Regions from separate parts of the uncultured Pseudoramibacter sp. genome, predicted to be linked through region 1. Evidence: riboswitches for the same ligand, from Rfam matches in the RefSeq annotation. Region 1 holds a riboswitch; the other holds the start of a gene.
The links. Region 1 has a riboswitch for FMN ahead of QZX60_RS06150 (ECF transporter S component). Riboswitches for the same ligand answer to the same signal wherever they lie in the genome.

Region 1 (3,403 bases):
AAAACCTCGGCCGTCGGCTTCACCTTTTCTTCCCGGACGAGATAAATCATAATTTGATCGGCCATCTGGTGGTACAGGCACGGGTAAAAGATCGGCGTCTCTCTCCCGCATTTCGGGCAGCGGAACCGAAAGGCGGCCCCGCTCATGAAGGCGGCCTTCATTTCCGGGTTTTCCGTTGTGTTGACGCTCTGCCAGATGGTGAACATGCTGGCGCACCCGCACGCCGGACAGGTGACGTTTGCTTGCTGCTGGATGGACATGGTGCTCTCCTCTCTTTTGTGATTTCGCTTAATATTCTACCACAGTTTTGTGCCGATCTGCTAAAAGGCGATGACACACCTTTCCCCCTGCGCCCAGAGGGATGCCAATAAAAAAGCGAAGCCTGAACATTCAGACTTCGCTTTTTAATGGGCTTTAGCGACAATAAATCCCCCAGTTCAACTGGGGGTTGGAAAAAACACTTTAGTATATGTAACGAGACAAACCTCCTATGATAGGATGATTGTGGCCTGACAACCACGAAAAAACTATATAGGAGGTAAGGTCATGAAAGATGACATACAAAGTTTATCCCACAGTAAATGGAGATGCAAGTATCATATAGTCTTTGCACCGAAATATCGGAGACAAGTAATATATGGGAAAATAAAAGTAGATGTAGGCAAAATATTAAGAGAACTATGTGAAAGAAAAGGTGTCAATATAGTTGCAGCCGAATGCTGTCCGGATCACATTCATATGTTGGTAGAAATACCGCCGCATCTAAGCGTCTCATCATTCATGGGATATTTAAAAAGTAAAAGTAGTTTGATGATTTTTGATAGGCACGCAAATCTGAAGTATAAATATGGGAACCGACATTTTTGGTGTCGAGGATATTACGTTGATACGGTTGGAAAAAATGAAAGGGCAATAGAAACCTATATCAAAAATCAATTACAAGAAGATATAGCAAACGATCAAATCAGCCTGAAGGAATATATTGACCCGTTTACGGGTAAGCCGGTGAAAAAAGGCTAAACCAGGGCCCCCGAATAGGGGGCGGCCGGTAATAAATATGTGATTGTCAGGTGTATTCAGTGCCCCTTAAGGGGCTATCACAAGAGATAGACCCTTATAGGGTCAGGTCAAACCACGCGTTCAACGCGTGGTTTTGATTTTTGATCGATTGTGTCTTACGCGTCGGCCTTGGCGTGGCTGACTTTGTTTCGGTTAAAATCCCGGTCGAAAACCCGGGAAATGGATTTGTAAACGGCAAAGGTAATCGCGCCGTTAAGTGCCGCCTTAATCAGGTTAAACGGAATGATGACCGGAACGATCATCGCCGCCACAGCGGCTCTCGGGGTCCCCATAAAAATCGGGGTCATCACGAGGTTCCAGGCGCACATCACAGCGGTCATCGTGAGGGTTCCGGCGATCAATGCCGCAACTGCACCGCCTTTTGTGTGATGCTTCACGTAAATCAGTCCGGCGACAACGACGTAGCTGCCCGTCGCGAAGAAATGCATCAAAATGCCGATGACGCCGCTGGATGCCGAGACCGTCAGTCCCTGGACGATGCAGGCCACGGCGGTGATGATCAGACCGGCGGCCGGCCCAAACAAGAAGGTGCCGACGAGAATCGGAATGTCCGCCGGATCGTATTCCAAAAACGGTGCGGCCGGCATGATCGGGAAATGAATCAAATAGACCAACAACACCGACATCGCGACCAATACCGCGAGATGTGCCAAAAAATGCGTTTTGCGCTGTGCTTTCATATGAATGCTGCCTCCTTAGGAGTCTGCCCCGGGGTCTTTCGCGCGTAAAAAAAGTCCTGAAAATAAATTTATTTTCAGGACGAGTCAAACACACACTGACCGTTTCTTTCATCCGGACTATACCGTCGGTTCTGGATTCACACCAGATCTGCCCAAAAAGGCTCGCAGACTCGCATTTCGCATCACTGCCGGTGGGGAATTGCACCCCGCCCTGAAACAGACTGTTATTTTATTTGTCTCTATTATAACCTCACGCGCTTACCTTGTCAACAGTTCATCTCGTGCAAGCAGGTTGGTCCGTTCGTCGCCGCTAAACAATTCAATCGCTTTGTCGTAATCGGCGTCCGCCACCTTCAAGATGATGATCGCGTTGTCGGTATTTTTCGGCAGGAAGGAATAAGCATAAGCAATACTGATGTCCGCGCCGCCGAGGACTTCAACGATGCTGGCCATGCCGCCGGGTTCGTCCGGCACTTCGACGGCGAGCACCTGGGTTTCATTGGCCATGATGCCTGCCCCTTTTAAGGCCGCCATGCCCGCGTCCGAATCCTGAAGAATCAAACGCAGCAGGCCGAAATCTTCAGATTCGGCGATGGTCAGCGAACGGATATTGACCTTGGCATCGGCCAGGGTGCGCAGCACTTTGGCCAGCTGCCCTTCCTGATTTTGCATAAAAACTGAAACCTGTCTGATCATACTCTTACCTCCTCAGATTTTCCGCAGATCCACAACCCGTTTGGCCTTGCCTTCAAAGCGTTCCAGGCTCTTCGGCTCGACCAGCGTGATTTTCGATTTGATGCCGATGATCGAATGCACTTCGTGTTCGATCTTCGCTTTGAGCTCTTCGAGGGCGTTGATGGAATCGAGGTTGAAGTCTTCCTTGAGTTCCACCTTGATTTCCAGCTGATCCCGCGAGCCTTCCCGGGTGACGACCAGCTGATACTGCGGTTCGACGTAGCCGGTTTCCAACAGCGCGTGTTCGATCTGGGACGGGAAGACGTTGACGCCGCGGATGACCATCATGTCGTCGGTGCGGCCCTTCAGTCTGGCGATGCGCCGATGGGTGCGCCCGCATTTGCACGGTTCCGGAATGATGCAGGTCAAATCGCGGGTACGGTAGCGAATCAAGGGCATCCCTTCCTTGGTGAGGGTCGTGATGACCAGTTCCCCGGTTTCCCCGTCGGGCAGCACTTCGCCGGTTTCCGGATCGATGATTTCGAAATAGAAGAAGTCTTCCCAGAAATGGAGCCCGTCCTGTTCCGGACATTCGATGGCCACGCCCGGTCCGCAGATTTCGCACATGCCGTAAATATCGTAGGCCTTGATGTTGAGCAGGTCTTCGATGTTTTTGCGCATGTTTTCCGACCAGGGTTCAGCGCCGAAGACGCCGGCCTTCAGCGGCAGTGCCGAGGTGTCGACGCCTTCATCGCGCATCGTTTCCCCGAGGTATTCGGCGTAGGACGGCGTACAGGTGAGCACCGTCGCCTTAAAGTCCTGCATCAGCATGATCTGGCGCTGGGTATTGCCGCTGGACATCGGAATGATCGACGCACCCATGCGTTCGGCGCCGCCGTGAATGCCGAGCCCGCCGGTGAACAGCCCGTAGCCGTAGGCGTCGTGGATCACCGAATGGGCATCGGCCC
Region 2 (3,403 bases), on a different contig from region 1:
GCGTCTGGCCTGAAGCGGAAACATATGGCCCGGCCGTCTAAAGGCTTCGGGCTTCACGTCATCGGCGACGGTTTTCATCGCCGTGTACGACCGTTCGTAAGCTGAAATGCCGGTCGTCGTGTCGACATGGTCGATGGAAACGGTAAAGGCTGTGCTGTGGTTGTCCGAATTTTCGTCGACCATCTGCGGCAGATCCAGCTTCTGACACCACGCTTCGCTCATCGGCATGCAGATCAGCCCCTTGGCCTCACTGGCCATCATATTCACGTTTTCCGGTGTTGCGAATTCCGCCGCGCAGATCATGTCCCCTTCGTTTTCACGGTCCGGGTCGTCGATGCACAGGATGATCTTGCCATCTCTTAAATCCTGCGCTGCCTGTTCGATTGTACCTATTGATTTTGCCATTTGTTGTCTCTTTTCTATCCTTCTATACTCTGTATGATTAAAAGCCGTATTTCTTTAAAAATTCAAGGCTTAAGCCGCTGTCTTTTTGATTGTTTTCATCTCCCGTCAGCATCCGGTCACACCATTTTTCGATGTACTTCCCAACCATATCGCATTCGAGATTGACCGCGTCGCCGACGTCCTTCTGTCCCAGCGCCGTCACCTCCAGCGTGTGCGGGATGATCGACACTTTAAAAGATGTGTCGTCTACGTCCGCTACCGTCAGGCTGATGCCGGACATCGCGATGGACCCCTTTTCGACGATGTAATTCAAAATATCCTTCGGCGTCTTAACCGTGAACCACACCGCGTTGTCGTCCCGCCGCCTGTCGGTAATGATGCCGACGCCGTCGATGTGACCTGCGACCATGTGGCCGTTGAAGCGGCCGTCCGCGGGCATCGCCCGTTCGAGATTGACGCCGTCTCCAACTTTAAGTTTCGCCAGCGCGCTGCGGTTGAGGGTTTCGGCCATGACGTCCGCCGTAAAGTACCGGCTGCCAACCGTCGTCGCCGTCAGACAGACGCCGTCGGTCATGATGCTGTCGCCGATCTGCGTGCCGTCGAGTACCGTGCTGCAGCCGACGGTCAAAATGCAGGAGCGCGCGCCCTTTTTAATGCCCTGAATCGTGCCGATTTCTTCCACAATGCCTGTAAACATTCGTACTCCTCTCTTTTATTCCGTGTAGACCGGATAACCGGTGATGCAGAGATCGCGGTCGTAAGAGGCGACTGCGACGCCGTTCAACTGCACCGCCTGACTCATTTTATCGACGCCGACGCCGCCGACCGGCGAGGGCGCACCGACACCGCCGACGATTTTTGGCGCGACAAAGGCGTGAACCTTGTTGATCAGCCGGGCTTTCAACATCGATCCCATCAGCGTCCCGCCGCCTTCGAGAAGGATGCCGTCGATTTCGCGTTCAGCCAAGACCACTAACGCCTTTTTAAGATCGATCTCTCCCGATGTGTCTAACTCAGAGGAGATGACCTGAACGCCCTGCGCTTTCAGCGCCGCCCGCTTGTCCGCATCTGCCTCCGCTCCGGTGAGCACCCACGTCGGGATGTCCTTTGCCGTCTTCACGAGGGCCGCGTCCAGCGGCATGCGCAGATGGGTGTCGCAGACGATGCGGACGGGATCGACGCCGTCTGCGATGCGGCAGTTGAGCATCGGATCGTCACTGAGCACAGTGCCGATGCCACATATGATTCCCTTGTAATGCCGGCGAAGCTGGTGAACCGCTCTGCGCGAGGCCTCACCGCTGACCCATTTGGAGTCGCCAGACGCTGTCGCGATCTTGCCGTCTAATGTCATCGCGTATTTCGCGTCGACAAAGGGCAGATGCGCCGTCATGTAATATTCAAAGACCTCATTGAGTTTTCGGCAGTCGTCCTCAAGTATACCGGTTGTGACTTCAATGCCGGCGTCTCTTAAAATCTGAACCCCTTTGCCGGCAACGATCGGATTGACATCCATCGCCCCGACAAAGACCCGGGCGATTTTCTTTTCGATGATGATGTCGGTGCACGGCGGCGTGCGGCCAGTGTGGCAGCACGGTTCAAGGGTGACGTACAAATCTGCGCCTGCCGGATCCTCATGGCAGTGAAGCAGGGCGTTGCGCTCTGCGTGATAACCGCCGATGTACTCGTGAAAGCCCTCGGAGATGATCCGTCCGTCTTTGACGACCACGCAGCCCACCATCGGGTTGGGCGACGTGCGGCCGTCTGCCTGCCGCGCCAGAGCCAAGGCTCTTCGCATGTAGGCTTCTCTGTCTGCTGTTTCTTTTTCTGTCATGCAGCTTCCTTTCTACCAGGACGCCAATAAAAAAACGCCCTGAAAAATCAGGGCGTCGAGCTCAACAAAAAGGGTTCGATCTTCTTCCATCCGGACTATAACCGTCGGTCCCGGAATTGCACCGGATCATGCCAAATGGCTCGCGGACTTTACCGCCGATAGGGAATTTCACCCAACCCTGAAGATTGAAATATTTATTTTTTACATAAAACAGTATAGAGAAAACGCCGTCATCTGTCAAGACGGACGCAAAAAAATTTTCAGATACGCCGGCGGCACCACCCTCGTCATCCAAATGCCGTTGGCCGAAAGGTAAAAGACCAGACCGTCCTTGGCCATCCGCCTGGCGTCGATCTGGAAGACGACCGGCCTGCCGTGGCGGCTGCCGACTTTTTTCGCCGTCTCGGGATCCTTTGACAGGTGCACGTAAAGCCGGCCCATCGGCAGAAGCCCCTCTCTTAAAATGGCCGCCACCGATTTTTCGCCGGTGCCGTGCCACAAAATATCGGGCGGCGTCAGCTGCTCGGGCTCCACGTCTACAGGGATCGAATGCCCCTGATTCGCCCGGATTTTGGTGTGATCGGCGTTGAACGCGTAGCGCTGCTTCGCGTCGGTGCGGACAATTTTTTCAAGATAAGGCCGATCAAAAGTGCGGGTTCTGGCCATACCGGCGATCAGCGCGTCCACATCCGCCCAACCGTGGCGGTCCAAGGTGATGCCGATTTTTTCCGGATGGTGCCGGAGGACGAGACTTAAAAATTTGCTGTCGCGGGTCATCCGTTTAGCCGGGGTGTCCGGCTTCCTCCGCCAGGTCCGGCCGCGGTCGTCGACGGTGAAAATGTCGGTATAGCGCGGACCATGGGTCCCCAGCTCAGACTGAATCAGGGCGACGCGCGTCACCACGCCGTCAGACCGGTCCAGATGCACGTCGAAGGCCCCCGCGCTTTTCGCTTTGCGCAGCATCGTGATGTGCGGCCTGAAGGGCTTACGATCGTAGGCAATGCCCGCTCGGTCGAGGGCCTGTCTGAGGTGATCGGCCAATTCGGCAAGCTTTGGCTGACTGTCCGGGGCCGCCCAGATCGTGTCGCCAAAACGCCCGCTCTGGGAAAGCTTGAGATGAAAAGGCGCAAAACGCATCTTTTTCAGCACGCGCACTGCGGTATCACG

Region 2: another riboswitch for FMN. It lies ahead of ribD (bifunctional diaminohydroxyphosphoribosylaminopyrimidine deaminase/5-amino-6-(5-phosphoribosylamino)uracil reductase RibD); the one in region 1 lies ahead of QZX60_RS06150 (ECF transporter S component).

What each region holds. Positions count from the first base shown of each region.
Region 1 is NZ_CAIFFF010000008.1:67,402-70,804, reverse strand. Features, by position in the region: gene QZX60_RS06160 (CpXC domain-containing protein) at 1-260, opposite strand, end outside; gene tnpA (IS200/IS605 family transposase) at 547-1,020, shown strand; gene QZX60_RS06150 (ECF transporter S component) at 1,176-1,760, opposite strand; FMN riboswitch at 1,857-1,983, opposite strand; gene QZX60_RS06145 (ACT domain-containing protein) at 2,019-2,456, opposite strand; gene QZX60_RS06140 (phenylacetate--CoA ligase family protein) at 2,469-3,403, opposite strand, start outside.
Region 2 is NZ_CAIFFF010000013.1:47,887-51,289, reverse strand. Features, by position in the region: gene QZX60_RS07655 (bifunctional 3,4-dihydroxy-2-butanone-4-phosphate synthase/GTP cyclohydrolase II) at 1-405, opposite strand, end outside; gene ribE (riboflavin synthase) at 443-1,102, opposite strand; gene ribD (bifunctional diaminohydroxyphosphoribosylaminopyrimidine deaminase/5-amino-6-(5-phosphoribosylamino)uracil reductase RibD) at 1,118-2,236, opposite strand; FMN riboswitch at 2,311-2,426, opposite strand; gene thpR (RNA 2',3'-cyclic phosphodiesterase) at 2,474-3,403, opposite strand, start outside.